Regions from separate parts of the Klebsiella sp. NPDC088457 genome, predicted to be linked through region 1. Evidence: predicted binding sites of a transcription regulator. Region 1 holds the regulator's gene; each other region holds the start of a gene.

Region 1 (7,898 bases):
CCTTGGCCAGGTGCAAAGTTTTATTAATGCCAGGGTCGACGTCATTATCGTTAACCCGGTCGATACTCAGGGGACAAAAAATATTACCGAGGCGGCCCGGGCGGCGAAGATCCCGCTAATCTATCTCAACCGTATGCCCTCTGATTCGAAAATGGGCGACGGCGTGAGCTATATCGGCAGCGACGAAATCGAAGCCGGGCGTCTGCAGATGCAGTATCTCGCTGACATGGTAAAGGATCGCAAAAGCGTCAACGTCGCGATTATGAAAGGGCTGTTAAATAATGACGCTACCCGCTTCAGAACCCAGGGGGCCAAAGAGGTGATTGCCAAACACCCAAATATGCACGTGGTGCTCGAGGACACCGCCAAATGGATGCGCGAAGATGGCATGAATCTGATGAATAACTGGATCTTAACCGGCCAAAAAATCGATATTCTTTCGGCCAACGCGGATGAAATGGCTATCGGCGCGGCGATGGCGATTAAAAGCAACGGTATGAAGGTTGGTAAAGATATTCTGGTGGGCGGGACCGATGGCGGAAATAATGGTCTGCAGGCCATGAAAACCGGCATGATGACTGTTACCGTATTTCAGGATGCCAAAGCCCAGGCCTTCGGCGCCGTCGATATGGCTGAGAAAATATCGAAAGGAGAAAAGGTTAAAGATATTGAATTTATCCCCTTCCAGCTTATTACCCCGGAAAATTATCAGAAATTTATGACCCATTAATCACGGGACAGTCAACGCACAATAAGTGCACTGATGAGGTTTATTAGTGCACGTTTTATTACGGAGTTTTTATGCTTACGATGAAAGGTCCTGGCGTTTTTCTTGCGCAGTTTGCCCGGGATGAAGCGCCTTTTCATTCGCTGAACGCGATTGCCGGCTGGGCGGCAGCAAAAGGGTTTAAAGGGGTGGAAATTCCCAGCTGGGATTCGCGCCTGATTAACCTCGGGCGCGCGGCGGAGAGCCAGATCTATGCCGATGAAGTGCTGGGCGTCCTCGATGAACACGGGCTGGCATTGACCGACCTCGCCAGCCATCTGCAGGGACAGCTGGTGGCGCTGCATCCGGCTTTCGATCTGCCTGCCGATAGCTTTGCCCCGCCGGCGCTGCGCAATAATCCACGGGAGCGCCAGCAGTGGGCAAGCGAGCAGCTGCTGCTGGCGGCAAAGGCTTCGCGGCGGCTGGGATTGACGAAGCATGTCACCTTTTCCGGTACCCTGCTGTGGCCCTATCTCTACCCCTATCCGCAGTGGCCGGAAGGGTTGATTGAAGAGGGGTTTACCGAGCTGGCCCGCCGCTGGACGCCGATCCTCAACGCCTTTGATGAACAAGGCGTCGATCTGTGTTACGAAATCCATCCCACTGAAGATCTTCATGATGGACTGACCTTTGAGCGTTTCCTGGAAAAAACGGGTAATCACCGGCGCTGCAACATCATGTATGACCCGAGCCACTTGATCTTACAGGGCATGGATTACCTGACCTACATCGACCATTACCACGAACGCATTAAAGCATTTCACGTTAAGGATGCCGAGTTTCGCCCGGACGGCAAAACCGGCGCCTATGGCGGCTATCAGCCGTGGAGTCGCCGGGCGGGGCGCTTTCGTTCGCCGGGAGACGGGCAGATCGACTTCGGGGCGATCTTTTCAAAACTGACCGGCTATGACTTTGACGGCTGGGCGGTTCTTGAATGGGAATGCTGTTTTAAGAATCCGGAAGACGGAGCCCGGGAGGGGGCGCAGTTTATCGCGGAACACATCATAAAGGTGACCGATCAATCCTTTGATGATTTCTGTAAATCCTATGCCGATCGTTCGGTAAACCGAAGCATTCTCGGACTTTAAGAGGGCAAAATGAGCAGACAAACTTTGCAGGGACGGCGTATTCGCTTAGGAATGGTGGGCGGCGGAGAGGGGGCTTATATCGGCGGAATTCATCGCTTTGCCGCACGGCTTGACGACCGTTACGCGCTGGTGGCCGGCGCATTTGACGTCGATGCGGAAAGGGGACGGGCGTTTGCTCTCGACAATTTGATCGCCGAAGATCGCGCCTATAGCGATTATCAGAGCATGATTGCCGCCGAAGCGGCCCGCGAGGACGGCGTTGATATCATCGCTATCTGTACGCCGAATTTTACCCATTTCCCGATAGCCCGCGCCTGCCTTGAAGCGGGGATTGATGTCATTTGCGAAAAGCCGCTCACCACCACCCTGGCGGAGGCGGAGGCGCTGCAGGAGATCGTGGCGCGAACCGGGCGTTTCCTCGGCGTGACCTACACCTACTCGGGTTACCCGATGGTTGTGGAGGCGCGTGCGCGGATCGCGGCAGGGCTGCTGGGTAAGGTACGCACCGTGCAGGTGGAATATCCACTGGAGTGGATGGCCACCGGCGTGGAGCTGAAGAATAACCAGCAGGCGGCCTGGCGGGTCGACCCGCTGAAAAACGGCCGCGGCGGGTCGATTGGCGATATTGGCACGCACGCCTACCATCTGGCCGGGTACGTCACGGGGCTGAAGGCGCAGAGCGTGCTGGCGGATTTAGCCACTTTTGTTGAAGGCCGCGCTCTGGATGATAATGCGCATGTGCTGATCCGCTATGAAGGCGGCGCGCGTGGGATGTTGTGGTCTTCGCAGGTGGCTATCGGCTGCGCCAACGCGCTGCGTCTGCGGGTTTTTGGCGAAAAAGGCAGTTTGATCTGGTTCCAGGAGCAACCCAACGAACTGGTTTTCACTCCGTTAGAAGGGGTGACGCAAATCATTAAGCGCGGGCGCGCGGATCTGGATGCGCTAACGCAAGCGCGTACCCGCACGCCGCCGGGCCATCCTGAAGGCTATATCGAGGCGTTCAGCAACCTCTACAGCGGCTTCGCCGCAGCCTTGCATAGCCGTGAGGCGCAGCAGGCGCTCAGCGTGACGGGGGCCGCCGTACCGCAGGTATATGATGGGCTTAAAGGCGTGGCGTTTGTCGATGCGGTTGTCGACAGCCATGAGCAGGGATCGGTGTGGGTCACGCCAGCATACCGCTGAGGCGACGTGGATGCGCATTCTTCACCGAGTGCGCATCTTCCTTCAGGTATACATATTGAACCGGGTGATGATGTTGATCCGCGAATAGGGTTTGAGCGAGTCGGCCTCAGAGATAAAACCATGGAAGGCCAGCAGGGAGCGGAATGCGGTTTGCGCATCCAGCTGCAGATTGTGTTCTATCAGCGCATCGATTTTCCCCGCCTGCATCAGAGCCCGGTTTTCCCGGTCAAAATCATGGCCGATAAAGGTCTTTATGCGTCTGTTTCGCTCCGCGAAGGCGCGGATAATTCCCGCGTTGCCGCCGCCGACGGTATAGACCGCTTCGGTATGCGGATGAGCATCAAGGTACTGGCACAGACATGCGTACATCTGATGGTCAATTCCCAATCCGCCGGCGACGACATTGACGCTGTTGCGCGGGGCAAACTGTTCAATTCCGGAGATAAATCCGGCAATACGCTCCCGCTCACCGATGAAGTCGTTGCTGCCGGTGACGGCTGCAATTTGGGTACTGTCGGCGCCCAGCCATTTTGACATCAAAAATGCCGCGGCTTGGCCCGCATCAACATTATCCATACCGATGTAGCGCAGACGGGCGCTGGACGGAATATCGGTCACGATGGTGACAACCGGAACGCGGCGTTTGAGCAATGCATCGATGGTGGGGACCAGAGAGGGAGAGTTCATGGCCTTTAAAATCACGCCGTGGCTGCTGAGCGCGCTTTTTTTCAGCAGCGCGTTCATCTCTCGCTCGCTGATGTCTTCGTAACAGTGGAAGCGAAGTTGAATGCGAAAGGGGTTGAAGCTGGCTAACTGGCTGCTGAGCGCCTCCCTGACCAGCTCGCTGAAGCGTTCCGGGGTATGCATGATGACGTCGAAATAGAGCGTTCTCCCCTGGGCGAGCCCGGACTTTTGCAGCAGTTCCAGATCGGCCAGCGCCTGCTGAATACGATGCAGCGTTTGCGGGTGTACCTGCCCCCGATTATGTAGCGCCCGATCGATCGTGGCGAGACTCAGTCCTGACTGAGCGGCTATCTGCTTTTGGGTAAATTTTGGCATCGATCACATGAGGTTTTTATGAGGTGTTTTTGAGGTTCTTGATGTGGAGTCTAGCTGCTAAGTTATTTCTTAACAACGTTCGTTTTCGAGACGTTGAACAAAAAAATAATATCCCTCTGTCCCCATTATCCCGTGGAGCTGCTCATGACATCGCAATATTTTATCCGACCCGAACGGGCCTCAGTTGAGGATTTCAACACCTTCTGCCAGCAGCAGGTTAACAGGCAAGACTATCCGCTGGTCAGCGAAGTCGCAGAAGAAATCCTGATTTACGACCATGATGTATTAGCGCAGGCCGCGGCGGCCAATAAGCATGCGGTATTAAGTGAGCTGCATCAGGGGCTGTCTTACGGTCCCGGAGTGCTGGTGGTGCGCGGGCTTTATCAGGATATGGATGTCATCGACCGCGCCTCTGAGGTGTTCGAGACCATCATGGCCGATGAGTCTCGCACCCGGGTTCAGGCCGATCATTTTTCACGCGCCGGTAATAATGGCCGGATCTGGAATGCGTTACAAAAGCTGGCGGAGCGTAGCCCGCGGACCTTCTGTGACTACTATGCCAACGAAATGCTGGGGTTAATTTGTCAGGCGTGGCTGGGGCCCGCGTGGAGCATGACCTCCCAGGTTAATCAGGTTCGTCCTGGCGGAGAGGCGCAGCAGCCCCATCGCGATTATCATCTCGGCTTTCAGCAGAGCGAGTTTGTTGCAGAGTTTCCCATTTCGGTGCAGATCCTGTCGCAGTATTTGACCCTACAAGGGGCGGTTGCGCATAGCGATATGCCGCTGGCGTCGGGGCCGACGCGCCTGCTGCCGTTTTCGCATCAGTATGAGCTCGGCTATATGGCCTACCGTCAGCCGGCGTTCGTCGACTACTTTAACCAGCATTACGTGCAGCTGCCGTTGCAAAAAGGCGACGGGCTGTTTTTTAACCCGGCGCTGTTTCATGCCGCCGGGAACAACACGACCGCTGACTGGATTCGTACCGCTAATCTTTTGCAGGTCTCCTCGGCGTTCGGCGTGCCGATGGAAGATGTGAACCATGAACGGGTGCTGAAAAAAATCTATCCGCAGCTTCAGCACGGACAATATCGCGCGGGAGATTTTCAGGCGCTGATTGCCGTGGCTGCCCGGGGTTACTCATTCCCGACGAATCTTGATACCGATCCGCCGTTAGGGGGAATGGTGCCGAAAACTCAGCAGACATTGGTGCTCGAAGCGCTTGACAATAACTGGGATGAGGAACAGTTTGCCCACGCCCTGGATGAGCATACCGCACGAAGAAAAGGGTAGGCCTCCGGGCATAAAAAAAGCCAACCTGCCGGTTGGCTTTTTGCTGTTTGCACTACGGGAAATTATTTTTCCACCGCGTCGTGCGCGTGTTCATCTTCGCGGCAGTCGCCTTCTGCACAGTGGCCGTACAGGTACAGACTGTGGTTGGTCAGACGGATGCCGTGGCGGTGGGCAATTTCACGCTGACGCGCTTCGATAGACTCATCGCTGAATTCGATCACTTTGCCACAATCGAGGCAGATAAGGTGATCGTGATGATGCTGTTGGGTCAGTTCGAAGACAGATTTGCCGCCTTCGAAGTTGTGGCGGGTAACAATGCCGGCATCATCAAACTGGTTCAGTACGCGATAAACAGTAGCGAGACCAATTTCTTCACCCATGTCGATCAGGCGCTTGTATAAATCTTCCGCACTGACGTGATGGTTATCCGGTTCCTGCAGGACTTCCAGGATTTTTAATCGTGGAAGTGTGACTTTCAGGCCAGCCTTCTTTAATGCGGTATTGTTGTCAGTCATGCGGAATCTGTCCTGTTGCTAAACGATCTACTTCCATCAGCGGAAGTAATACAGAGAATCACCCGATGCAATGCGTCTCATTATAGAACTGCCATCGTTAAATGAAAACTGCAAGTATTGGGCCTTGTATGCTGTCAAAAACGAGGTATCAGCTACAAACTGTGTCACCTGACCTCGTTAAATCAGAGGACATTGTACAGATATGTGATTAAAAGTTAAAAACTTGTAGCTATTAGTTTGATTGCTTCTATCTATTAATACGGCGAAACTTAACGGTAACGCCGCTTAATTATCAGGCGTTTTTGATTTCTTCGAGGTGCAGCTCGTCAGAAATCTGTTTAACCCATTGGCTGACGCGTTCGTTGGTCAGCTCCGGCTGGCGGTCTTCATCGATAGCCAGACCGACGAAGTGATCGTCATCCGCCAGGCCCTTAGAGGCTTCGAAGTGGTAGCCAGCAGTCGGCCAGTGGCCAACGATGGTCGCGCCGCGCGGTTCGATGATATCGCGAATGGTACCCAGCGCATCACAGAAGTATTCGGCATAATCTTCCTGATCGCCACAGCCAAACAGCGCCGCCAGCTTACCGTTGAAATCGACCTCTTCCAGCGTCGGGAAGAAATCATCCCAGTCGCACTGGGCTTCACCGTAGTACCAGGTTGGGATACCGAGCAGCAGAATGTCGTAGGCTTGTAGATCTTCTTTGCTGCTCTTGGCAATGTCGTGAACATCAGCAACATCTTTACCAAGCTGTTTTTGAATCATTTTTGCAATATTTTCGGTGTTGCCAGTGTCGCTGCCAAAAAAGATGCCGATGATTGCCATGAGTAAAATAACCTCTTGAAACTTAATGATGTGGTAGTGGCGTAATGCCCGCAGATAACGGCAATCATAGCAGAACAGGGGAGGGCGCGGAAACAGCAATCACGCCCGACTGCACACTCTGCTACATGAAAGCGTGTTTTTGAGGATTTTTAGACTTTATCCTGGCTGTGCAGGGTCGCCAGCTGGCGCATCAGCATCTCTTCGATCAAATCGCTGCGGTTCATATTGCGGGCTTCCGCCAGCTCATTGAGCGCATCAACGGCCTCGGCGTTAAGTTTTAACTCCACGCGCTTCAGGCCGCGAACCTTGTCGCGTTTGAGCTGATTGCGTTTGTTTATGCGCAGCTGTTCATCGCGCGAAAGCGGATTGGTCTTTGGTCTACCCGGGCGACGCTCGGTTGCGAACAAATCTAATGTCGTACGGTCCGTTTGTTCTTTTGCCATGATTCAGAGTGACTTCGGGGAAACAAGTTGCCGGGCTATAGCCGACACAGATAGCGCGCCATAATACATCAGGCGAACCGCTGCGCCAACGACCACGGGCATTCTGCCGCGCGGTCGGGCAGTTTTTAGCCAGTTACGCCGCTAAAGAGCCGAGATAGCGGCGAATTGCGCGCAATACGGCTTCAGGTTTCTCCGCATGCACCCAGTGACCGGCGCCGGCAATGACGTGCGCCCGCGCCTGCGGGAACTGCGCCAGCAGCGGGGCGCGATATTCATCGGTCACGTAGGGGGAGTTGCCTCCGGGAATGAACAGCGCCGGATGGGGCCAGGCGGGCACGGTTTGCCAGCCCACGATGTGCGGGTATTGATCCCACAATACCGGGACGTTGAAGCGCCACTGGCCATCCACGAAGGATTTCAGCAGAAACTGAATCACGCCTTCTTCCTGCAGATGCTCTCTCATCACCGCCGCCGCCTGCTGGCGAGAGCTGGCCCCGGCGGCGGTTACGGCATTAATGGCGGTAAAAATTTCATCATGGCGGCGTATATGATAGTCCACCGGGGCAATATCAATCGCCACCAGGCCAGCGATGCGCTCCGGCGCCAGGGCGCTGAGGGCCATCACCGCTTTACCGCCCATCGAGTGACCAATAAAGGTCGCTTTTTCGATCTGGCGATCGTCAAGGGTATCGAGCAGATCCTGGGCCATCGCCGGGTAGGTCATCTCCGGCG
Region 2 (7,898 bases), on a different contig from region 1:
TAACGGGTGAAGAGATCCACCAGCGCGTAGCTGCCCTGTTCAGCACGGAAGGTACCGTACGGCGTGTCGGTCTCTTTATAGACGCGGTTCTGCCAGTTGACGCCGCCGCCAACGGTCAGCTCGGGCATCGCCGGCAGGCGGTAGCGGGTGAACAGTTTGACGCTGGTACGCGGCAGGTTCGGGTTTACCGCCTTACCTTCGTTGTCTTCGGCAACGTAGCGGGTTGCGCCAAACGTCATCTGCCAGTTATCGCTAAGCGCGCCGTTAATTTCGAACTCGACGCCTTTACTCACCGTACCATTGACGGTTTTATAGGCGATATCGCCGCTGCTGCCGGCAATCGGCGTCCCGGTAGACTGACCCAGGTTATCCTGTTCGATGCGGAACACGGCCAGCGTGGTCGTCAGACGGCTGTCCATCCAGTCTGATTTCAGGCCAACCTCATAGTTATTCCCGGTGATAGGCGTCAGGTATTTGCCCGAGCCGTCGCGGACGTTCTGCGGCTGGAAGATTGAGGTATAGCTCGCGTATGCCGACCAGTTATCATTGATGTCGTAAACCAGTCCGGCATAAGGCGTGGTGTGATTCTTCTCGGAAGTGTAGGACAGCGTGCCGATACTCCAGTTGGTATAGCGAGCGCCAAGAATCAGGTACAGCGGGTCGGCCAGTGAAATACGCGTTGCGGCATATAAGGATTTCATGCGCGTGGTATCGTCCTGCGCCAGGCTCTGCGCATCCCAATGGGTTTCCGGGAAGCCGCCAGCGTTGTAGGCGTAGAAGCTGCCGATTTCATCCGGGAAGACGTTGGCCCATGCGCTGAAGTAGCGGTTATTTTGCTTGCTGTAGCTGCCGCCCAGCATCAGATTATGCTGCCGGCCAAACAGATCGTAGCCGCCATCGGCGAACAGATCCACGGCATCGACTTTACGTTTCCCGCTGTTCCAGCCGGTCCCGGCAACGTAGTCATAGCCTGGGCCATAGCTGCTGTATGGACCGACCAGCATGCCGGTCTCTTTATTGACATACGCATCCACGTACATTGTTTTGCTGTCGAACTTGACCTCGGAGTGGGTCGCATTCAGGGTCGCCTGCCAGGTATCCGCAAAGCGTTGCTTCAGGGTCACAAAGATTTTATTGAATTCTTTATCGTTATAGGCCCAATCCGGCGCCGTGCTGTGGGCGCGGTCATAGTGAGTTTTGCTGCCATCGGTATTCCAGCGCGGCAGCCCACCCCAGGTCGGACTGTTAACATCAATGCGTTGATATTCATAGCCTGCGGAAAGGCTGGTGGTTTCACCCAGATCGGCATCCAGGATGCCGGAGAAGAACGTTTTCTCGCTGTTGTAGCGATCAAGCCAGTAGTCATTGTTCTGGTAGCCGGCGACAATCCGCGCACGTACGTTGCCATCTTCAGTCAGCGGACTTTGCATATCCGCGACGTAGCGCTGTTTGTTCCAGCTACCGTACTCCGCTGATACGTTACCGGTGAACTCCCGGCTGGTGGCATGTTTGCGAATCATGTTGACGGAGGCCGAAGGGTTACCGGTACCGGTCATCAGGCCGTTTGCGCCGCGCACGACTTCAACACGCTCAAAGAGGGCGGTATCAGAGAGGGCGTCGCCCAGGTTCCAGCGGGATTCAAAATAAGTCGGAATACCATCGACCATATAGTTGTCTATCTCGAAACCGCGGGAGAAATAGCTGCTGCGATCGGAGTCCGCCTGGCTTTTACTGATCCCGAGCGTGTTATCCATTACGTCGCCGAGCGTTTGCAATTGCTGATCCTGCATGCGTTGTTCGCTGATAATACTGACCGACTGCGGAATATCGCGCTGGATCATCGGCATCCGGGTCCCGGCGGTGGTGGTTTTGACGCTGTAATCCTGCTGCTGCGCGTCAGAACCCGTTTCCGTTGTACCTTCTACAATGATGGTATCCTCGGCGGCGTAACCGGGAGCGGAAGAGAGCGCCAGCGCAATACCAACGGCCAGCAGGGATGGCGCGATACGCCGATCCCGGGAATGGAGAATGAGAGACATCATAAGCCCTTAATCAAAAAGTCATTGTTATGTGCCGTGGCTCTATGGCCGCGGTCGTACCTTGTCTGTAAGCGCACCGCATTCATTATGAATACAAATGAGAAATATACGCATTTGTATTTATTGTGTAAACAGAAGTAAGAAGAGGGCAGAAACGGGATTTTACCCTCCTGGCGAAAGGAGCAGGCAACGATATGATTAATCCGTCAGCAGCTAACGCCACTGCGGCATAAGAAAAAGCGCATTCAGGTTGAAAGAGGGGGAGTAACTCGCTCATACTCTTAAACGAATCCTGTGCATCCGCGTTTATCTGCAGAGGCAGGCCAGAGCACGGTATAAAAATTAATAAGGAATCAGTCATGGCAGAAGAAACGATTTTCAGCAAAATCATTCGCCGGGAGATCCCGTCGGATATTGTTTATCAGGATGAGCTGGTGACCGCTTTTCGCGACATTTCCCCGCAGGCGCCAACCCACATTCTGATTATCCCTAATATCCTGATTCCTACCGTCAACGATGTGACCACCGAACATGAACTGGCGCTGGGCCGGATGATGACCGTGGCGGCGAAAATCGCTCGTGATGAAGGCCTTGCCGACGATGGCTATCGCCTGATCGTCAACTGTAACCGCCACGGCGGCCAGGAAGTCTACCATATCCACATGCACCTGCTGGGCGGCCGCCCGCTAGGTCCCATGCTGGCACATAAAGGCTAATCGATGCGCGCAGCTCATTTCGGCACGCTTCTGGCGATAGCGCTCCTGGCCGGTTGCGGTTCTCGCGCGGAAATCCCCGTCGGCGAACAGCAGACTCTGGTGATGGAATCCAACGTGCTGGCGGCGGGAATCAGCGCCGATGCGCCGTCGGTGGCCGCTTCCGAGATTCAGGCCACCGCTACTTCCAGACTGTTTAATGAACGACAGGAGCCGATCACCGTGCATTACCGCTTCTTCTGGTATGACGTGAGAGGTCTGGAAATGCATCCGCTGGAGCCGGCCCGCAGCATTACGGTGCCCGCGCACTCTTCCGTCACCGTGTACGGCAGCGCAAATCTTCTGGGGGCGCATAAGGCCCGCCTGTATCTTTATCTGTAAGGGGTAATTGTGATGATGAAAATGGGTCGCTATGCGTTAATCGCGGCACTGGCGATATTCCTTGCCGGGTGCGTGGGGCAACGCCAGGAGCCTGCCCCCGTCGAGGAGGCGCAGCCGAAACCTCAACAGCCCGCGCAGCCGCAGCCAACGGTTCCGACCGTGCCGGCGGTACCGACCGTGCCCGCGCAGCCGGGGCCGATTGAGCACGAGCAGCAGCCTGCGCAGCCGGTACCGCGCGTGCGTCATTATGACTGGAATGCGGCGGTACAGCCGATGGTCGGGCAAATGCTGCAGGCGGGCGGGGTGAACGCCGGGAGCATTCTGCTGGTCGACAGCGTGAATAACCGCACTAACGGCACGCTAAATGCGGGTGAAGCAACCACGGCGCTGCGTAATGCGTTGAGCGGAAATGGCAAATTTACGCTGGTGTCAGCGCAGCAGCTGAGCGTGGCGAAGCAGCAGCTGGGTTTGTCGCCGCAGGACAGCCTCGGCAGCCGCAGCAAAGCGATGGGGATTGCCCGCACCGTGGGCGCCCAGTACGTGCTGTACTCTAACGCAACCGGCAACGTCAATACGCCTGAGCTGAAAATGCAACTGATGCTGGTACAAACTGGCGAGATTATCTGGTCAGGTAAAGGTGCAGTTCAGCAACAATAAGCTAACGCGCGATGAGGTTTTGTCGCGCTTTTTCCCCGGCTATTCGCCTGTCGTCGATCGGGGCCACGGTGGCCTGAGCGGCGGCAGCTGTATTATCAGCGACGGTGTCCGGCGGCTGGTGCTACGCCAGCCGCACGATCCTCAGGCGCCCGCCAGCGCATTCCTCCGGCAGTACCGTACGTTGTCTCGTCTGCCGGCGACGATTGTCCCTGCGCCACACTTCTATTCCCCCCGCTGGATGGTGGTGGAATATTGCGACGGCGAGATGAAAAGCACCCTTCCGCGCGGCCCGCAGCTGGCAGGCTTATTGTATCATCTGCACCGACAGCCGCGCCTGGGCTGGCGCATCGCGTTGGCTCCGCTGCTTGAGCAGTACTGGCTACAGTGCGATAGCGCGCGCCGTACGCCATTGTGGCTACGCTGGCATAAACGGTTGTTACGGCGCGGCGAGCCCCGCCCCTTACGCCTGGCGCCGCTACATATGGATGTGCATGCCGGCAATATCGTCCATACGAAGGGCGGGCTGCGGCTGATTGACTGGGAATACGCTGGTGATGGCGATATCGCGCTGGAGCTGGCGGCAGTGTGGGTCGAAGGGGCAGAACAGCGCCAGCTGGCGGCAGAATATGCGCGGCTGGCGCACCTCGATGCGCAACTGCTGTGGCAGCAAATTCAGCGCTGGCGTCCGTGGGTAGGGGTGCTGATGGCCGGCTGGTACGAGCGTCGTTGGCAACAGACCGGCGACCGGCAGTTTATCACGCTGGCAGATGAAACATGGTGTCAGTTAGACAAAGAACGAAAAGGATAAGAGAGGTCAGTGTGGGTCCGGTAATGTTGGATGTCGAAGGTTTTGAACTGGATGCGGAAGAGCGTGAGATTCTGGCGCATCCGTTGGTGGGCGGGCTGATTTTATTTACCCGTAACTATCACGATCCGGCGCAGCTGCGTGAGCTGGTTCGCCAGATCCGCGAGGCCTCGCGCAATCATCTGGTGGTGGCGGTCGATCAGGAGGGCGGGCGCGTGCAGCGTTTCCGCGAAGGATTTACCCGTCTGCCGGCCGCACAATCTTTTGCGGCGCTGTTGGGGATGGAAGAAGGCGGCGCGCTGGCTGCCCAGGCCGGCTGGCTGATGGCCAGCGAAATGATCGCGATGGACATCGATATCAGTTTCGCTCCGGTGCTGGATGTCGGCCACATTAGCGCCGCCATTGGCGAGCGGGCTTATCATGAGGACCCGACAAAAGCGCTGACTATCGCCCGCCACTTTATTGACGGCATGCACGAAGCGGGAATGAAAACCACCGGTAAGCACTTTCCGGGGCACGGCGCGGTGAGCGCCGATTCGCATAAAGAGACGCCGCGCGACCCGCGCCCTGAAGCCGATATCCGCGCCAGGGATATGGCGGTCTTCCGCACGCTGGTGGCGGAAAACCGTCTTGATGCGATTATGCCTGCCCACGTTATCTACAGCGAGGTGGATCCGCGTCCGGCCAGCGGCTCGGCGCACTGGCTGAAGACGGTGCTGCGCGGTGAGCTGGGTTTTGACGGCGTGATTTTCTCTGACGACCTGTCGATGGAAGGGGCGGCGATCATGGGCAGCTACGCGGAACGCGGGCAGGCATCTCTGGATGCGGGTTGCGATATGATCCTGGTCTGCAATAATCGTAAGGGGGCGGTCAGCGTGCTGGATAACCTGTCGCCGATCAAAGCAGAGCGTGTTACGAAATTGTATCATAAAGGTTCATTTACCCGTCAGGAATTGCGCGACTCCGCCCGTTGGAAGAGGGTCAGCACACAGCTGGAGCAGCTCCATGCGCGTTGGCAAGAGGCGAAGTCGGCATAATGACCTGAAGGGCGTTGTTGTCTGGTGAGGATGCGATGATTATTTATTTACACGGTTTTGACTCGAACAGCCCTGGTAACCATGAGAAGGTGATGCAGCTGCAGTTTATCGATCCCGATGTGCGGTTGATAAGCTACAGTACGCGGCACCCAAAACATGATATGCAGCACCTGCTAAAAGAGGTCGATAAAATGCTGCAGCTCAACACCGACGATCGGCCGCTGATTTGCGGCGTCGGCCTGGGCGGCTACTGGGCGGAACGGATTGGTTTCCTTTGCGATATTCGCCAGGCCATTTTCAACCCGAACCTGTTTCCTGCGGAAAACATGGAAGGCAAGATCGACCGCCCGGAAGAGTATGCCGATATCGCCACCAAGTGCGTGAATAACTTCCGTGAAAAGAATCGCGATCGTTGTCTGGTGATCCTCTCCCGCCAGGATGAAGCGCTTAACAGCCAGCGTTCGGCTGATCTGCTGCATCATTATTATGAAATCATCTGGGATAGCGAGCAGAGCCATAAATTCAAAAACATCTCCCCGCACCTGCAGCGCATAAAAGCGTTTAAGACGCTTGGCTGATAGCCTCCCCCGGCCCGTTGTCTCTCCTGACAACGGGCTTTTTTTATCCATTCCGTGATTGCCCGTGCAAAAAATATGCGGTAAAACTTGATGCATATCAATTTTGGTATGACCAATGACCCGTTCATGGTATTCTCAATTCGCTGAATGGTTTCACTGCGATAACTTGTTGTTAAATAAGAGCTATTTATATAACTTTTAATTAACAATTGGTTAATACTTTTAGGGGGTCACGTGACTACGCCATTGAAAAGAATCGTAATCGTTGGTGGTGGTGCCGGCGGGCTGGAACTGGCTACTCAGTTGGGTAGAAAGCTGGGCCGTAACAAAAAAGCGAAAATCACGCTGGTGGATCGCAATCATAGCCACCTGTGGAAGCCGTTGCTGCACGAAGTGGCGACCGGTTCACTCGATGAAGGTGTAGACGCGCTGAGCTATCTGGCACATGCCCGTAACCACGGTTTCCAGTTCCAGCTTGGCTCTGTGGCGGATATCAACCGTGAAGCCAAAACCATTACCCTGTCCGAGCTGCATGACGAGAAAGGCGAGCTGCTGGTTGCCGAACGTAAGCTGCCGTATGACACCCTGGTTATGGCGCTGGGCAGTACCTCTAATGACTTCAACACCCCGGGCGTCAAAGAAAACTGTATTTTCCTTGACAACCCGCACCAGGCTCGTCGTTTCCACCAGGAAATGCTCAACCTGTTCCTGAAATACTCCGCCAACCTCGGCGCTAACGGGAAAGTGAATATTGCTATCGTCGGCGGCGGAGCGACCGGCGTTGAGCTGTCCGCTGAGTTGCACAATGCGGTGAAACAGCTGCACAGCTATGGTTACAAAGGGCTGACCAACGAAGCGCTGAACGTCACCCTGGTGGAAGCCGGCGAACGCATTCTGCCGGCGCTGCCGCCGCGTATTTCCAGCGCCGCGCATAGCGAGCTGACGAAGATTGGCGTTCGCGTGCTGACGAAAACCATGGTGACCAGCGCGGATGCTAACGGCCTGCACACCAAAGACGGCGAGTTTATTAACGCTGACCTGATGGTCTGGGCCGCCGGGATTAAAGCGCCGGACTTTATGAAAGAGATTGGCGGTCTGGAAACCAACCGTATCAATCAGCTGGTGGTGGAGCCGACGCTGCAAACGACCCGCGATGCGGATATTTACGCCATCGGCGACTGCGCCTCCTGCGCGCGTCCGGAAGGCGGATTTGTTCCGCCGCGCGCTCAGGCGGCGCACCAGATGGCGACCTGCGCCCTGCATAATATCCTGGCGCAGATGAAAGGTAAGCCGCTGAAATCCTATGCTTATAAAGATCACGGCTCGCTGGTTTCACTCTCAAACTACTCGACCGTCGGTAGCCTGATGGGCAACCTGATGCGCGGTTCAATGATGGTTGAAGGGCGTATTGCGCGCTTCGTATACATCTCTCTGTACCGTATGCATCAGATTGCGCTGCATGGTTATTGTAAAACCGGTCTGATGATGCTGGTGGGGCGTATCAACCGCATTATTCGTCCGCGTCTGAAACTGCACTGATAGCCGTTGGTTCCGTTCCCGGATTGCGCCGTCAGGCGAATCCGGGCTCGCGGACAATCCGTAAAATGCTGGCCCGGCCGAGCGCGGCGACGCCGGCGTTTCTTCAGAACATCATTCTGTTATTTCCGCTGTATCCTCTCAGATTCCTC
Region 3 (7,898 bases), on a different contig from region 1:
CCAGATGGGCGATAACGTCCGTTTCAGCCTGGTGGCTGAAGCCAGCGACGTCGCCGATTGCGATACGCTGATTTACTACTGGCCGAAGAACAAGCCGGAAGCACAGTTTCAGTTGATGAACCTGCTTTCGCTGCTGCCGGTGGGCAGCGATGTTTTCGTCGTCGGCGAAAACCGCAGCGGCGTGCGCAGCGGCGAGCAGATACTCGCCGAATATGTCCCCCTGAGCAAAGTGGACAGCGCGCGCCGCTGCGGGCTGTATCACGGGCGTCTGGAAAAACAGCCGGGCTTCGATCCGCAGCAGTTCTGGGGCGAATACCCGCTGGAAAATCTGACGATTAAGACCCTGCCTGGCGTATTCAGCCGCGATGGGCTGGATATCGGCAGCCAGCTGTTACTCTCCACCCTGACCCCGCACACCAAAGGGAAAGTGCTTGATGTCGGCTGCGGCGCAGGGGTGCTGGCGACCGTGCTGGCCAGCCATTCGCCGAAGGTGCGCTTAACGCTGTGTGACGTCAGCGCGCCAGCGGTCGAAGCCAGCCGCGCGACGCTCGCCGCAAACGGCATTGAAGGCGAAGTCTTCGCCAGCAACGTGTTCTCCGAAGTGAACGGTCGTTTCGACATGATTATCTCCAACCCGCCGTTCCACGATGGCCTGCAGACCAGCCAGGAAGCCGCGCAAACCCTGATACGCGGTGCGGTACGTCACCTGAACAGCGGCGGAGAGCTGCGCATTGTCGCCAACGCCTTCCTGCCATATCCGGATGTGCTGGATGAAATCTTCGGCTTCCATGAAGTGATCGCCCAGACCGGCCGCTTTAAGGTCTACCGGACCGTGATGACCCGTCAGGCGAAAAAATAACGCTTCCCCTCTCCGGCGACGGGCCAGCCACGTCGCCGGTTTTACCCCCGTATTCGGCCATTTTTGCAACAATCAATTCAAGCGATACAATTAACTATTGACGAATAGCTGAAAACCACTAGAATGCGCCTCCGTGGTAACGATACTTTTATCAGTATCGATGGTATGCGAAGGTGGCGGAATTGGTAGACGCGCTAGCTTCAGGTGTTAGTGTCCTTACGGACGTGGGGGTTCAAGTCCCCCCCCTCGCACCATAAACCACGCAGATATCGCTCGCACTGTGCGAAGGTGGCGGAATTGGTAGACGCGCTAGCTTCAGGTGTTAGTGTTCTTACGGACGTGGGGGTTCAAGTCCCCCCCCTCGCACCAACGAGGCGATATCAAAATTAAGAATACTGTGCGAAGGTGGCGGAATTGGTAGACGCGCTAGCTTCAGGTGTTAGTGTCCTTACGGACGTGGGGGTTCAAGTCCCCCCCCTCGCACCAATATTCTTACCCTTCTCTTGCATTATCCCATCAGCTTTAAATTCAACGTCATCAGCATTATCCCACTGATCAACGCGACGCAAGACGGCAGCAACACGAAATGGCGCAATTGTCGGTGCCAGATCATTAATGCCGACATCAGCATTCCGACCGTCACCAGCCCACGCCAGGCCTCCACCGACAGATCGGCAAACCCCAGAACAGCAATCAATACGCCAGGAAGTAGCACACCCCATCCACTGCCTAAAGTTCGCTGCAACATGTTTTCACCTCTCAAAACGATAATGATAACCAATATCATATGATAATGTTTATCATTTGTCATGTTCTGTACGGCAGGATGTGCGGTTCTTTACGTTCGCGCTAATGACATATATTCATGAAGGTGATAAATTAAGCGGACGGCACTAATGCATTAAATTATTTGATCATTTCGTTAAAACCGTAATAAGGTTATTGCTTTTCATCGTCCATTTTTGGCAGCCATCATTTTGAAATTTAATGACTAATAACGACATCCTCAATATGACTGCACAATCCTGGCAAAAGCATTACCAAAAAAAATATCAGTATTCCTTACGGCTTTTTCTACTGCTGAATTTCATTTCGGCGTTTTTATCGCTGGTCAGCCCGCTGTTTAACACCGCCAGTTTTACCCTGCCCTGTACCCTGCTCGTGCTTCTCAGCACGGCCTTAGCGTTATGGCACTGGAAGTTCTCCCGCCACAAAATCAATATTGCGCTTATTTCTCTAATCTTCGGCGTACTGTGGGCCTGGCATATTACCGAAAAGGCTTTCATGCTGGCGCCGCCGCATTTTAACTTTCTGGTTATTGCCTTATTAAGCATATTGTTTATTGGCGCTATCGCCTTTCCCAATAATATCATTGCTTTTACGCTGCACTCGCTGCCCACCTTTATCGCCTGCCTGATCCTGGCGGAAGGCGAACAGTGGCTACGGATGTCCTACTGCCTGGCTCTGCCCCTTGCTGGCATAACGCTGCAGAGCATCGTTCAAAAACGTAGCGACGCATTCACCCAGGGGCTAATGGATAAGCTATTGCAGGAACGTAACACCCTCAACGATCTCAGCATGCTCGACCCCCTTACCGGCCTGTATAACCGTCGCGGGTTACAAAACCGACTGGATACCATTCTGGCGGTGAGCGGTAATGACCATCATGTCCTGCTGCTGGATATCGACCATTTTAAAGCCTACAACGACCACTACGGGCATATGATGGGCGATCAGGCGCTGATTCAGGTCTCGGCAGCGATTCGCAATGCCGTGCGCTCACGCGATATCGTCGCTCGCTTTGGCGGTGAAGAGTTTATGGTGCTGCTGACCAACAGCACGGCGGAAACCGCCTCTCTGGCCGCAGAGCGCATCCGCCAGCAGGTTTACGATTTGAAAATCCCCCATATGTTTAATGAGAGCGTCGCCACCAACGTCACCATCAGCATTGGCATGACGCCGCTGACGGATTCCGACATCGACAGCGCGCTGAAAAGAGCCGATACCGCGCTCTACGAAGCGAAAAATCTCGGACGTAACATTATTCTTGCCAGCTGAACCCCCACCGCTGCACTGGCAGCAAGACGCTAACAAATCCCTTGCCATTGCCCTGACAACTTACTAGTATCACTAATCATTCTCATTAAGATTTGTATCTGGCGATCTGATGGCTTACCGTTCCATTCCATTCAGCAACGACATTATCTGGCAGACTCCGCTGCCGCCGGCTGAATATGCGTTGGCGAATGCCATCCGGGAAAAGATCTCCGCGCTACGCCCGCATCTGCTGGATTTTCTCCGTCTGGATGAAGAAGCCCCCCATTGCGCACTCACGCTGGCGGAGTGGTCTGAGCCCACGGCGCTCAGCTCGCTGCTGGCGACCTATTCCGATCATATCTATCGCAACCAGCCTACGGCCCTACGTGAACAGAAGCCGCTGATTTCACTGTGGGCGCAATGGTACATCGGTCTGCTGGTGCCGCCGCTGATGCTGGCGCTGCTTAGTGAAGAGAATGCCATTAGCCTGGCGCCGGAACATTTCCACGTAGAATTTCACGAGACGGGCCGCGCGGCCTGTTTCTGGATTGATGTCCATGCGGATCCCGCCGCCCGCCGGCACTCGCCGCAAGCGCGTATGGAAACCCTGGTGACCCGCGCGCTGCAGCCGGTTGTTACGGCGCTGGAAGCGACCGGCAATATCAATGGCAAGCTTATCTGGAGCAATACCGGCTATCTGATTAACTGGTATCTGGGTGAGATGAAAGCGCTGCTGGGCGATGAACAGGTTGCCGCCCTGCGTCAGCACTGTTTCTTTGCAAAGCAGTTCGCTGATGGCGAGGACAATCCGCTGTGGCGGACGGTCATTTTACGTGAAGGGCTGCTGGTGCGGCGTACCTGCTGCCAGCGTAACCGCCTGCCCGACGTTCAGCAGTGCGGGGACTGCACGCTGAAATAATCTCCGGCTACGGGCGGCGATCGGGCCGCCCGTCGGTTTTCTTATGCCGTCTGCTGGTTTTCTTCTTCCACGCGCTGGGCCTCTTCAGCCTCCTGCGCCAGCAGCTGTTTCTCATACACCTTAAAGAACGGGAAGTAGATAATCGCTGAGACGCAGGCGAGGATAATCACCAGTATCGCCGCGCGGAAATCCCACCCCAGAGCCCAGGCGGCGCCAATCGGCGCCGGCGCCGTCCACGGCACGACGGAAATAACCCGCCCAATCAGATCCAGCTTCATCGCCGCCCAGGCCAGGACGGCGTTAACCATCGGCGCCAGCAGGAACGGAATAAAGAATACCGGGTTCATGACGATCGGCGTCCCGAAGATCACCGGTTCGTTAATATTAAACATACTCGGCACCACGCTCAGGCGACCGATAGAACGCAGGTGCGCCGAACGGCTACGCAGGTAGCAGATGACCAGCCCCATGGTGGCGCCGGACCCCCCGATCACAATAAAGAATGTCCAGAACGCCTCCATAAAGATATGCGGGAGGGGGGCACTCTGCGCCAGCGCCTGCTGGTTCATCCCGAGGTTAGTCAGCCAGAACATCTGCAGCATGCCGGAAACAATGGCCGCGCCGTGAATCCCGGCAAACCACAGCAGGTGGCCGATCAATACCGCCAGCAAAATCGCCGGTAAGGAGTCAGCAGCAGAGACCAGCGGTTTAAAGATCGCCATGATGGCCTGCGGAATAAGCATGTCAAAATGGTGCTGAATAAACAGGCTCAGCGGATACAGGGTCAGGACGACCACCAGTACCGGAATCAGCAGGTCGAAGGAGTTTTTGATCATCGGCGGCACCTGATCCGGCAGGCGAATGCCGATATTATGTGCCTTCAGGAAACGCATCATTTCAACGCAATACACCGCCACGAGGATCGCGGTAAAGATCCCCGTCCCCCCCAGGCTATCGACCGGCAAATTGCCGTTCGTTTTCGGTGCCGCCACCAGCAGAAAGGCCATGATTGACAGCATGCTGCACATAAATGGATCGAGCTGGTTGGGCTTCTCGTAATGTTTGCCGAGGTTATAAGCGATCGCGGCGCAGATATAAATCGACATGATGCCCATTGTCATATCGAACGGCGTCAAAATTCGCCCTTCAAACTCTTTAGCCAAATCCAGCCAGGCGCGAGCAAATCCCCAGGTGGTATCCGGCGAAAACGGCGGGTAAGCAAAGACCAGCAGGAATGAACCGACGATCATAAACGGCATTGCCGAAATAAAGCCGTCACGAATAGCCATCACGTGGCGCTGCGACGAGATACGCCCGGCAACAGGGCTAATATAATTTTCTACAAAGCGAAATATCAGATTAAACGCAGCATGGTTAGCAGACATAGCAGCCCTCCTGACAGGCTTTAGACACAGGCCCAACAACGATTATCCTGCCGTTGTGATGAAATAAGTTCTGTGAGCGGATAAACACGCTGGCTATCCTGTTCGCTATACTGCTCAAGTCAGTACGATTCATACACGGCTCTTTTGTTATGAGTGGTACAGGGAAGTTACCCATTCAGTATTCCTCTGAGCGCGCATAACAGCAACCGGTTACAGTAACCGGTTGCGGTGATTGTGAAGAAGATCCACAAATTAGAAAAATTCCGGATTATCCGCCGCCAATATTTACACTCCGCCAGGCTTATGACAGATTTAAATGGACACTAATCAGGAGATCCCAATGAGTCTGCAGTCCGTGCGGCAGTTTTTTGCCGAGCATGCCCCCGATATCGAAATCATCGAACTCAATCAAAGTACGGCTACCGTTGCGCTCGCTGCCGCGGCACATCGGGTTGAGCCTGGGCAAATCGCCAAGACCCTGTCTTTAAAAGTGAAGGATCAGGTCATCCTGGTGGTCGCCAGCGGTGATGCGCGGCTGGATAATAAAAAACTAAAGGAAGCGTTTGGCGCGAAAGCGCGCATGCTCAGCAGCGATGAGGTGGTGATGTTAACCGGGCACCCGGTTGGCGGCGTCTGCCCTTTCGGCCTGGAGAACCCGCTGGTCGTCTATTGTGATATTTCGCTGAAGCAGTACCCGGAAGTTTTACCTGCGGCGGGAGCGATCCATAGCGCGGTACGCATTTCTCCTGACCGAATGGTGCAGCTGACCGATGCGACCTGGATTGACGTTTGCCAGTAGCCTACCGCAGGCAAGATCAGGCGAAGTCCACCTCTGCCGTTTTTTCTCCGTTCAACGACAGATGCATCAGAAGATCGGCCGCGCTCAGCAGGCCGATATCAGAACGGACGCCCAGCTTGATCATGGCGTTACATTTATGGGCTCGGATGGTTTTGATATTCCGATCGAGCTGAATCGCTATCTCGGACAATGAATAACCGTAGGTCATATAGCGAAGAATGCTATGTTCAGTGGGACTCAGTATGTAGCCGCACGGCTGCGGGTGCTGACAAATATACGGCTCGTCAGGCGGCGGCGCAAGAAGCGATAATAACTGTTCCTGCAACAGTTCCCGGCGGACCGATTTATTTAAAACGCCGTGCAGGCAAGAGGGAGTCAGTTGGTGAATTAAGCGAACTTCCCCTCGATCGTTAGCTAAAATAATTCGCCGCACGTCAGGATGAGAACAGGCTATCTCATGAAGAAAAAGCAAGCTTTCCAGCCGCGGCTGACGGTGACCGGAAAGGGAAAAAATAACCGCAGAAATATTCTTAACGTTGAATACTTGCTTTAATGACTGAGCATCTTTAAAAAACTGAATACGATAACTGGCGCCGACTTCAGCGTTTAACAGATAGCGAAGCGCGACTTCCGTCATCACACATTGTTCTACAACAGCAATATATCGTGTGGCGCTCTCTTTTCCCATTCCCGCTGTTCTCCGTAGGCTGAGTATATACTCAACTCTTTCATTCCCTGCGCACTATTCATCCACGCGTACATTTCTGCATTACTGCGCAGAGATAAACGGCGTAACGCGCTATTCTTCTGCGCGCTGACCGTCTTATTACTTTTTTTCAGTAACGAGGCGATCTGATTAATTCCCCAACCTTTCGCCAGAAGTCGTAAAACTTTACGTTCCGAGAGGGTCAAAACGCTCGCCGTCTCCTGAACGCGGCCACCGCTCTCTGCCTGCGGGACGAATACGGCCTGGCTAACGCTTGCGCCAGGGGCTTCACCTGCGCGGATCGCGGCGCCGACGCACGCCACCGGTTCACTCTCGGAAATGAGGGTACTTTCAGGGCAGGCTAAAAATTCCCTGGCCTGGGTGTCACATGAACGTCCAATCAGATAAACCCAATGAATATCCCGGTAGCGGGCCATTAAGGAGCAGTAGTGCTCACAAACTTCCCGCAGCTGCATGATTTCACCGGATAAATCGGCCACAACCACCCTGGTCCGCCGCAGCTGAAGTAGCGTAAGATCTTCCTGAGAGCGGCAATAAATGAAGTCATAATCAGGAAGATATTCTCCGGTAATGGCTTTTAAGCCGGACTGCATGACCGGTATTTTGCTGATAATAATGCCGTGCTTATCCTGTGCTGGTAACATAAATCCTCCGCTTCCCGTAGAAGATTCACGGCTGGCATAAACAGATGGGGGATCTGGCAACCACCCTGTTATTTTGCCAGATGAATCTTTCTCGTCCCTGGCGAACGTGTCGGCCCGACGTTCTGAACCAACTTTATATGGTGAGTAACCTATTAATTGCTGATGTTAGCAATTAATAACGTTAACACAGATAATAAACGGCACTAAATTAGAAAAAATTAAAACAAACATTAGAAATAATAAATTAAAACCTGGGCTGGCGGCCTTTATTTAATATCATCTCTGAATGCTTTGGGCGACATACCGCTATAGCGGCGGAAAAAGCGAGAAAAATAGGTTACATCGGAAAAACCCAAATAATCAGAAAGTTGCGTCACGGTCATCGTGGTATATTGCAGATTACGCCGTGCCTCAAGCATCAACCTTTGATGTAAAACCCCCAAAGCGCTGCAGCCATAAAATTCACGGCATAAATAATTAAGATGCGTCGCCGAAAGCCCTACCTGGCGGGCATACTCCGCCAGCGGC
Region 4 (7,898 bases), on a different contig from region 1:
CGGTCTGGATGACACGCAGCTGCGTAATCTGGAAACCCGCCTCGGCTATCTGCGTGAACTGGAAGACCGCCGTCAGTCGATTCTCAAATCGATCGGCGAACAGGGCAAACTGACCGACGCGCTGGAAAAAGCGATTACCACCACGCTGAGCAAAACCGAGCTCGAAGATCTGTACCTGCCGTATAAACCGAAGCGCCGCACCCGTGGGCAAATCGCTATTGAGGCCGGGCTGGAGCCGCTGGCGGATCTGCTGTGGAACGAGCCGTCCCACGAGCCGGAAGTTGAAGCCGCGAAGTTTATCGCCGCCGACAAGGGCGTCGCCGATACCAAAGCCGCTCTCGATGGCGCGCGTTACATTCTGATGGAACGTTTCGCCGAAGACGCCGCCCTGCTGGCAAAGGTTCGCGACTATCTGTGGAAGAATGCGCATCTGGTCGCCAGCGTGGTGAACGGCAAGGAAGAGGAAGGGGCAAAATTCCGCGACTACTTCGATCACCATGAGCCGATTGCCAGCGTCCCTTCACACCGCGCGCTGGCCATGTTCCGCGGCCGCAACGAAGGCATACTGCAGCTCGCCCTGAATGCCGATCCGCAGTTTGACGAGCCGCCGAAAGAGAGCCATTGCGAACATATCATTATCAACCACCTGGGCCTGCGCCTGAACAACGCCGCGGCGGATAGCTGGCGCAAAGGGGTGGTGAGCTGGACATGGCGCATCAAGGTACTGATGCACCTGGAGACCGAGCTGATGGGCACCGTGCGTGAACGCGCGGAAGACGAAGCGATTAACGTCTTTGCCCGCAACCTGCACGACCTGCTGATGGCCGCACCTGCCGGATTACGCGCCACCATGGGTCTCGATCCGGGGCTGCGTACCGGGGTGAAAGTCGCCGTCGTGGATGGCACCGGCAAGCTGGTCGCCACCGATACCATCTACCCGCATACCGGCCAGGCGGCTAAAGCGGCGGCGGCCGTCGCGGCGCTGTGTGAGAAACACCACGTTGAGCTGGTAGCGATCGGTAACGGCACCGCCTCACGCGAAACCGAACGCTTCTTCCTCGATGTGCAGCAGCAGTTCCCGAAAGTCACCGCGCAGAAAGTGATCGTCAGCGAAGCCGGGGCATCGGTCTACTCGGCTTCTGAACTGGCGGCCCTCGAGTTCCCGGACCTCGATGTTTCCCTGCGCGGCGCGGTGTCGATCGCGCGGCGCCTGCAGGATCCGCTGGCCGAGCTGGTCAAAATCGATCCGAAATCTATCGGCGTGGGCCAGTACCAGCACGATGTCAGCCAGACGCAGCTGGCGCGTAAGCTGGATGCGGTTGTCGAAGACTGCGTTAACGCCGTCGGCGTCGATCTGAATACCGCCTCGGTACCGTTGCTCACCCGCGTCGCGGGTCTGACGCGGATGATGGCGCAAAATATCGTCGCCTGGCGCGATGAAAACGGCCAGTTCCAGAATCGTCAGCAGCTGCTGAAAGTCAGCCGCCTCGGCCCCAAAGCCTTCGAACAGTGTGCGGGCTTCCTGCGCATCAACCACGGCGATAACCCGCTGGACGCCTCCACCGTTCACCCGGAGGCCTATCCGGTGGTGGAGCGCATTCTGGCGGCAACTGAACAGGCGTTAAAAGAGCTGATGGGCAACAGCAGCGAGCTACGCAACCTGAAAGCGGCCGACTTCACCGATGACAAATTCGGCGTACCGACCGTTTCTGACATCATCAAAGAGCTGGAAAAACCCGGCCGCGACCCGCGTCCGGAGTTTAAAACCGCGAAGTTTGCCGATGGCGTGGAAACCATGAATGACCTGCTGCCGGGCATGGTGCTGGAGGGCGCGGTCACCAATGTGACCAACTTTGGCGCCTTTGTCGATATCGGCGTCCACCAGGATGGCCTGGTGCATATTTCGTCGCTGTCGAATAAATTCGTCGAAGATCCGCATACCGTGGTCAAAGCTGGCGATATCGTGCAGGTTAAAGTCATGGAAGTCGATCTGCAGCGTAAACGTATTGCGCTGACCATGCGTCTGGATGAACAGCCCGGTGAGGGCAACGCGCGGCGCGGCGGCGGTAACGAGCGTGCGCAGGGCAACCGCCCGGCGGCGAAAGCGGCGAAACCCCGCGAGCGCGAGACGCATGCGGGCGGCAATAGCGCGATGATGGATGCGCTGGCGGCGGCAATGGGTAAAAAACGCTAATCCTTTCTCAGCCCCTCATTACGGGGGGCTATTTTTCGCTCCCTGCAACAATAACGCCCGGACTGTTGTTATATTCCGCTAACCGGGGAATAAAATCGCGTAAATAACAGAGTGATTAAAGCTTCATTCCATTAACCAATGAAACCTTCTTTAAACATTTATTGAAATAATTAATTTCAAAATTATTCCCCCCGGCAGCACAGACCTTGAGTCATATCAAAAAAACGGTGAATTCCCGGCCAAAGCGGCTTATTCCCCGCATAATACATTGATGATAAAAACCATTCTCATTATCATTATTCGTAGTAAATATATATTCTTCTCCGTTGGCTTGACTCCCCGGTGCTGTGCGATTGCCGCACAGGGTAAACTCTCGCTCAGTTAGCGATTACAAGTAGGTCCTATGCAATTCACTCCTGATAGTGCGTGGAAAATTACGGGTTTCTCTCGCGATATTAGCCCGGCTTATCGCCAGAAACTGTTATCTCTTGGAATGCTGCCAGGCTCTTCTTTTAATGTGGTCCGCGTGGCGCCGCTTGGCGATCCTGTTCATATCGAAACCCGGCGCGTTAGCCTGGTATTACGTAAAAAAGATCTCGATTTAATAGAACTGGAAGCGGTTGCACAATAACGTCAGGTTCGGCACTCAGAGTTTGAAATATGAAAAAATTAACCATTGGTTTAATTGGTAATCCTAATTCCGGCAAGACCACATTATTCAACCAGTTGACCGGCGCTCGTCAGCGTGTAGGCAACTGGGCGGGAGTCACCGTCGAGCGCAAAGAAGGGGCTTTCACCACCACCGACCACCAGGTCACGCTGGTAGACCTGCCGGGTACCTACTCGCTGACCACCATCTCTTCCCAGACCTCGCTGGATGAGCAGATCGCCTGTCACTACATCCTCAGCGGCGATGCGGACATGCTGATTAATGTCGTCGACGCCTCTAACCTCGAGCGCAACCTCTATCTGACTCTTCAACTGCTGGAGCTGGGCATTCCCTGCATCGTGGCCTTGAATATGCTGGATATTGCCGAGAAGCAAAAAATCCGTATCGATGTTGACGCCCTTGCCGCCCGCCTTGGCTGCCCGGTTATTCCGCTGGTGTCCACCCGTGGCCGCGGGATCGAAGCCTTGAAAATGGCCGTCGATCGCCATCAGCAAAATACAACGCTCGAGCTGGTGCACTATCCGCAGCCGCTGCTGCGCGAAGCGGAAAAGCTGGCGCAGGTGATGGCTCAGGAGATCCCGCCGCGTCAGCGCTGCTGGCTGGGTCTGCAGATGCTGGAAGGCGATATCTACAGCCGCGCCTATGCCGGCGACGCCGAACATAAGCTGGATGCGGCCCTCGCCAGCCTGAGCGCCGATATTGACGATCCGGCCCTGCATATTGCCGATGCCCGCTACCAAAGTATTGCCGCCATCTGCGACGCCGTCAGCAACACGCTGACCGCAGAGCCAAGCCGCTTCACCACCGCGATGGATAAAATCATCCTTAATCGCGTCCTGGGGCTGCCTATCTTTCTGTTTGTCATGTACCTGATGTTTTTACTGGCGATCAATATCGGCGGCGCACTGCAGCCTATTTTTGACGCCGGTTCCGTCGCTATCTTTATCCACGGTATTCAGTGGCTGGGCTATACCCTGCATTTCCCGGACTGGCTGACCGTTTTTCTCGCCCAGGGGATTGGCGGCGGTATCAACACCGTGCTACCGCTGGTGCCACAAATCGGCATGATGTACCTGTTCCTCTCCTTCCTCGAAGATTCCGGCTATATGGCGCGGGCGGCCTTCGTCATGGACCGTTTGATGCAGGCGCTGGGCCTGCCGGGGAAATCTTTCGTACCGCTGATTGTCGGCTTCGGCTGCAACGTCCCGTCGGTGATGGGGGCACGGACGCTGGATGCACCGCGTGAACGTCTGATGACCATCATGATGGCGCCGTTTATGTCCTGCGGCGCGCGCCTGGCGATCTTCGCCGTCTTCGCCGCCGCTTTCTTTGGACAAAACGGAGCGCTGGCGGTTTTCTCCCTGTATCTGCTCGGCATCGTGATGGCGATCCTTACCGGCCTGATGCTTAAACACACCATCATGCGCGGCGAAGCCTCGCCGTTTGTGATGGAACTGCCGGTCTATCACGTACCGCATATCAAAAGCCTGATTATCCAGACGTGGCAACGCCTGAAAGGCTTCGTGCTGCGCGCCGGTAAAGTTATCGTGATCGTCAGTATTTTCATCAGCGCCCTGAACAGCTTCTCGCTCGGCGGCAAGCTGGTGGACAACATCAACGATTCGGCGCTGGCCTCCGTCAGCCGTCTGATTACCCCGGTGTTTAAACCGATTGGCGTGCATGAAGACAACTGGCAGGCCACCGTCGGGCTATTTACCGGCGCGATGGCAAAGGAAGTGGTCGTCGGCACGCTGAACACGCTCTACACCGCCGAAAACATTCAGAACGAAGCGTTTAATCCGCAGGAATTCCACCTCGGTGACGAACTGCTGGCCGCGGTGGATGAAACCTGGCAGAGCCTGAAAGACACCTTCAGCCTGAGCGTACTGGCTAACCCGATTGAAGCCAGCAAGGGCGATGGTGAAATGGAAACCGGCGCCATGGGCGTGATGAGCAGCAAATTCGGCAATGCCGCCGCCGCATACAGCTATCTGATTTTCGTACTGCTCTATATTCCGTGTATCTCGGTGATGGGGGCCGTCGCTCGCGAATCCAGCCGCGGCTGGATGTCATTCTCTATCCTGTGGGGGCTGAACATCGCCTATTCACTGTCGACGCTGTACTACCAAACCGTAAGCTTCAGCCAGCATCCACGCTATAGCCTGGTGTGCATTCTGGCGGTAGTGCTGTTCAACGTGGTGGTCTTTGGCCTGCTGCGTCGGGCCCGTAGCCGGGTGGACATCTCGCTGCTGGCGACGCGCAAAACCCCCTCATCCTGCTGCCAGAGCCCGGCGGGTGATTGCCACTAAGGAGTCATGATGGCGTCATTGATTGAAGTACGCGATATGCTGGCTCTGCAAGGGCGTATGGAAGCAGAGCAGCTCAGCGCCCGCCTGCATACGCCGCAGCCGCTGATCGACGCCATGCTGAGCCGTCTGGAAGCCATGGGTAAAGCGGTGCGCCTCGCGGAAGACCGGGACGGCTGTCTGTCCGGCAGTTGTAAAAGCTGCCCGGAGGGAAAAGCCTGTTTACGGGAATGGTGGGCGCTGCGCTAAGCCTGTGGAATGGGAAAACCAAAGCGGGTCCTGAGACCCGCTTTTTCGTTTTTCTTTCCGGCAATCACCACATAATACTTGCCGCCCAGCGCATCCGCCTTCTCCATCAGGTTGCTTTTACAGCTCACGGGGACGACTGAAATCATTTCCCTCCGTGACCACCTGAGTATTGCTACGAGCAGGATCGTTGCCACAGCTCGCTAACCAGCATTGTTCAGCCTGTTTTTCAGCGCCAGCAGCGTCTCGCAAAACGCCTGCGGGTGCGAAATAAAGGGGGCATGGGACGCTTTTGCAAAGACCATCGATTCGCTGTGCGGCCACCGCTCATCCAGCAGCGGCACGATTTTTCGCGGCACCAGGCCGTCCAGTCGGCCATACAGGCGCAGGAACGGCACGGTTAAGGCCGCCAGCGGCTGGCGTAAATCGGCGGTTTTGAGGATCTCCAGCCCGCCATTCAACGCTTCCGCGGACGGCATCGGTAAGGACAGCACGGTGTTTTTCAACGCCCGGGCATCCTGGCGCGCGCTGTCGCTTCCCATCGTTTGCAGCGCCAGAAAACGCTCCACGGTGCGCTGAAAATCTTCGCTCAACTGCTGCTGAAAACCGCTCAACACTTCCGCTTTAATACCGGGCCAGTCGCCCTCGGCGCCAAAGCAGGGAGAAGAGGCGACGGTCACCAGCCCCTGCACCCGCTCAGGGTGACGCAGGGCGACCTGGCTGGCGACCAGACCACCGAGACTCCAGCCCAGCCAGATAGCCTGCTCCGGCGCTTTATTCAGCACCTGCTGCGCCATCTCTTCCAGTGACAAGGCGCCAAAACCGCGGCTGCGACCATATCCCGGCAGGTCGACCAGATGCAGCGTAAAGTGGGAAGCCAGTTCCGGCGTCACGCTATCCCATACTTTGGCATTCAGCCCCCATCCGTGCAGCAGCACAAGATGACAATTTCCTTCGCCGGTGGTTTGCCACCAGATGTCGTTCATCAGTTACTGTTCTCTTTCTACCTGACATGAGGGGAAATATGCTAACAGCACACAGCTTATGCTGGCTATGCCAAATGCCGCTGGCCATCGCCGGCTGGGGGATCTGCTCCCGATGCGCCGCCTCCCTGACCCACCCGCTCCCGCTCTGTTCGCAGTGCGGCCTGCCTGCGGCAGTCGGCATGCTTCCCTGCGGGCGCTGTTTACAACAGCCGCCGCCATGGCAGCGGCTGGTGGCGGTAAATGGCTATCAGCCGCCGCTGAGCGGTTTGATCCACCAGCTGAAATTTTCTCGCCGCCCCGAGCTGGCGCCAGCGCTGGCGCGGCTACTGTTGCTGCGCGTTCGCCAGAGCACAGGCTTACCCCGGCCAGACCGGCTGGTCAGCGTACCGCTGTGGCAACGTCGCCAGTGGCGGCGAGGCTTCAATCAAAGCGATCTGTTGTGCCGCCCGCTGGCGCGCTGGCTGCGCTGCGCATGGCACAATGATGCGCTCCGCCGGAACCGACGCACCGCGACCCAGCATCAGCTCTCAGCGCGATTGCGCAAACAGAACCTGAAAAATGCCTTTCAGCTTGAAATACCGGTTCAGGGCCACCATATCGCCATTGTGGATGATGTCGTCACAACCGGAAGCACCGTCGCTGAAATTTCCCGCCTGCTTTTGCGAAACGGCGCCGCGACGGTTCAGGTATGGTGTGTGTGCCGTACCTTGTAGACCCCTGCTGATGGGCGTATTATAACCCAGTACAATACTCAACTATTAGGCCAACGCTATGATCCGTATTTCCGATGCTGCACAAGCGCACTTTGCCAAACTTCTGGTAAATCAGGAAGAAGGGACACAAATTCGCGTATTTGTGATTAATCCCGGCACCCCAAACGCTGAGTGCGGCGTATCCTACTGCCCACCGGATGCGGTGGAAGACACCGACACAGCGCTGAAGTTTGAGCAACTGACTGCGTATGTCGACGAACTCAGCGCGCCGTACCTGGAAGACGCTGAAATTGACTTCGTTACCGATCAGCTGGGTTCACAGCTGACGCTGAAAGCGCCAAATGCCAAGATGCGCAAAGTCTCCGATGACGCGCCGCTGATGGAGCGCGTGGAGTATATGCTGCAATCGCAGATCAACCCGCAGCTGGCCGGTCACGGCGGGCGCGTTACGCTGATGGAAATCACGGAAGACGGTCTGGCAATTCTGCAGTTTGGCGGCGGCTGTAACGGCTGCTCGATGGTCGATGTGACCCTGAAAGAAGGGATCGAGAAGCAGCTGCTGAACGAATTCCCGGATCTGAAAGGCGTGCGCGATCTGACCGAGCACCAGCGCGGCGAGCACTCCTACTACTAAGCCTGAGCGCGACCGCTTCCCCTTCGTCAAGCCCGGCGGTGCTTCATCCGCCGGGCCGCCCTTCTGATGTTACCGCACAACATTTACCGCTAAACGACCCGGCAAAAACCGGGGAAAGAGTATGACTTAAGTCTCATATTTAAAATTTT

Evidence for each region. Region 1 encodes Fur, which represses iron uptake genes when iron is present. Its sites were predicted from a motif close to ATAATAATGAGAACNACTATCAA; they were not measured.
Region 2: a site for Fur is predicted at 2,131-2,153, ahead of fhuE (ferric-rhodotorulic acid/ferric-coprogen receptor FhuE). Genes of this name have one in related genera too.
Region 3: a site for Fur is predicted at 2,987-3,009, ahead of fhuF (siderophore-iron reductase FhuF). Genes of this name have one in related genera too.
Region 4: a site for Fur is predicted at 2,469-2,491, ahead of feoA (ferrous iron transporter A). Genes of this name have one in related genera too.

What each region holds. Positions count from the first base shown of each region.
Region 1 is NZ_JBJDNH010000011.1:1,251-9,148, reverse strand. Features, by position in the region: gene ACI2JR_RS08925 (substrate-binding domain-containing protein) at 1-730, shown strand, start outside; gene ACI2JR_RS08920 (sugar phosphate isomerase/epimerase family protein) at 802-1,854, shown strand; gene ACI2JR_RS08915 (Gfo/Idh/MocA family protein) at 1,864-3,036, shown strand; gene ACI2JR_RS08910 (substrate-binding domain-containing protein) at 3,079-4,095, opposite strand; gene ACI2JR_RS08905 (phytanoyl-CoA dioxygenase family protein) at 4,240-5,385, shown strand; gene fur (ferric iron uptake transcriptional regulator) at 5,448-5,900, opposite strand; gene fldA (flavodoxin FldA) at 6,193-6,723, opposite strand; gene ybfE (LexA regulated protein) at 6,873-7,166, opposite strand; gene ybfF (esterase) at 7,300-7,898, opposite strand, start outside.
Region 2 is NZ_JBJDNH010000025.1:33,581-41,478, reverse strand. Features, by position in the region: gene fhuE (ferric-rhodotorulic acid/ferric-coprogen receptor FhuE) at 1-2,039, opposite strand, end outside; gene hinT (purine nucleoside phosphoramidase) at 2,399-2,755, shown strand; gene ACI2JR_RS16845 (YcfL family protein) at 2,759-3,133, shown strand; gene lpoB (penicillin-binding protein activator LpoB) at 3,155-3,790, shown strand; gene thiK (thiamine kinase) at 3,771-4,598, shown strand; gene nagZ (beta-N-acetylhexosaminidase) at 4,622-5,632, shown strand; gene ycfP (alpha/beta hydrolase YcfP) at 5,668-6,210, shown strand; gene ACI2JR_RS16820 (NAD(P)/FAD-dependent oxidoreductase) at 6,445-7,749, shown strand.
Region 3 is NZ_JBJDNH010000013.1:58,545-66,442, reverse strand. Features, by position in the region: gene rsmC (16S rRNA (guanine(1207)-N(2))-methyltransferase RsmC) at 1-859, shown strand, start outside; tRNA gene ACI2JR_RS10515 (tRNA-Leu) at 1,027-1,113, shown strand; tRNA gene ACI2JR_RS10510 (tRNA-Leu) at 1,142-1,228, shown strand; tRNA gene ACI2JR_RS10505 (tRNA-Leu) at 1,259-1,345, shown strand; gene ACI2JR_RS10500 (DUF1435 domain-containing protein) at 1,368-1,607, opposite strand; gene ACI2JR_RS10495 (GGDEF domain-containing protein) at 1,871-2,917, shown strand; gene fhuF (siderophore-iron reductase FhuF) at 3,027-3,815, shown strand; gene ACI2JR_RS10485 (PTS sugar transporter subunit IIC) at 3,857-5,200, opposite strand; gene ACI2JR_RS10480 (YbaK/EbsC family protein) at 5,541-5,999, shown strand; gene bglJ (DNA-binding transcriptional activator BglJ) at 6,016-6,687, opposite strand; gene ACI2JR_RS10470 (LuxR C-terminal-related transcriptional regulator) at 6,648-7,370, opposite strand; gene ACI2JR_RS10465 (helix-turn-helix domain-containing protein) at 7,637-7,898, opposite strand, start outside.
Region 4 is NZ_JBJDNH010000019.1:80,221-88,118, forward strand. Features, by position in the region: gene ACI2JR_RS14075 (Tex family protein) at 1-2,194, shown strand, start outside; gene feoA (ferrous iron transporter A) at 2,598-2,825, shown strand; gene feoB (Fe(2+) transporter permease subunit FeoB) at 2,855-5,173, shown strand; gene feoC ([Fe-S]-dependent transcriptional repressor FeoC) at 5,183-5,419, shown strand; gene ACI2JR_RS14095 (hypothetical protein) at 5,416-5,565, opposite strand; gene bioH (pimeloyl-ACP methyl ester esterase BioH) at 5,620-6,402, opposite strand; gene gntX (DNA utilization protein GntX) at 6,441-7,115, shown strand; gene nfuA (Fe-S biogenesis protein NfuA) at 7,174-7,749, shown strand.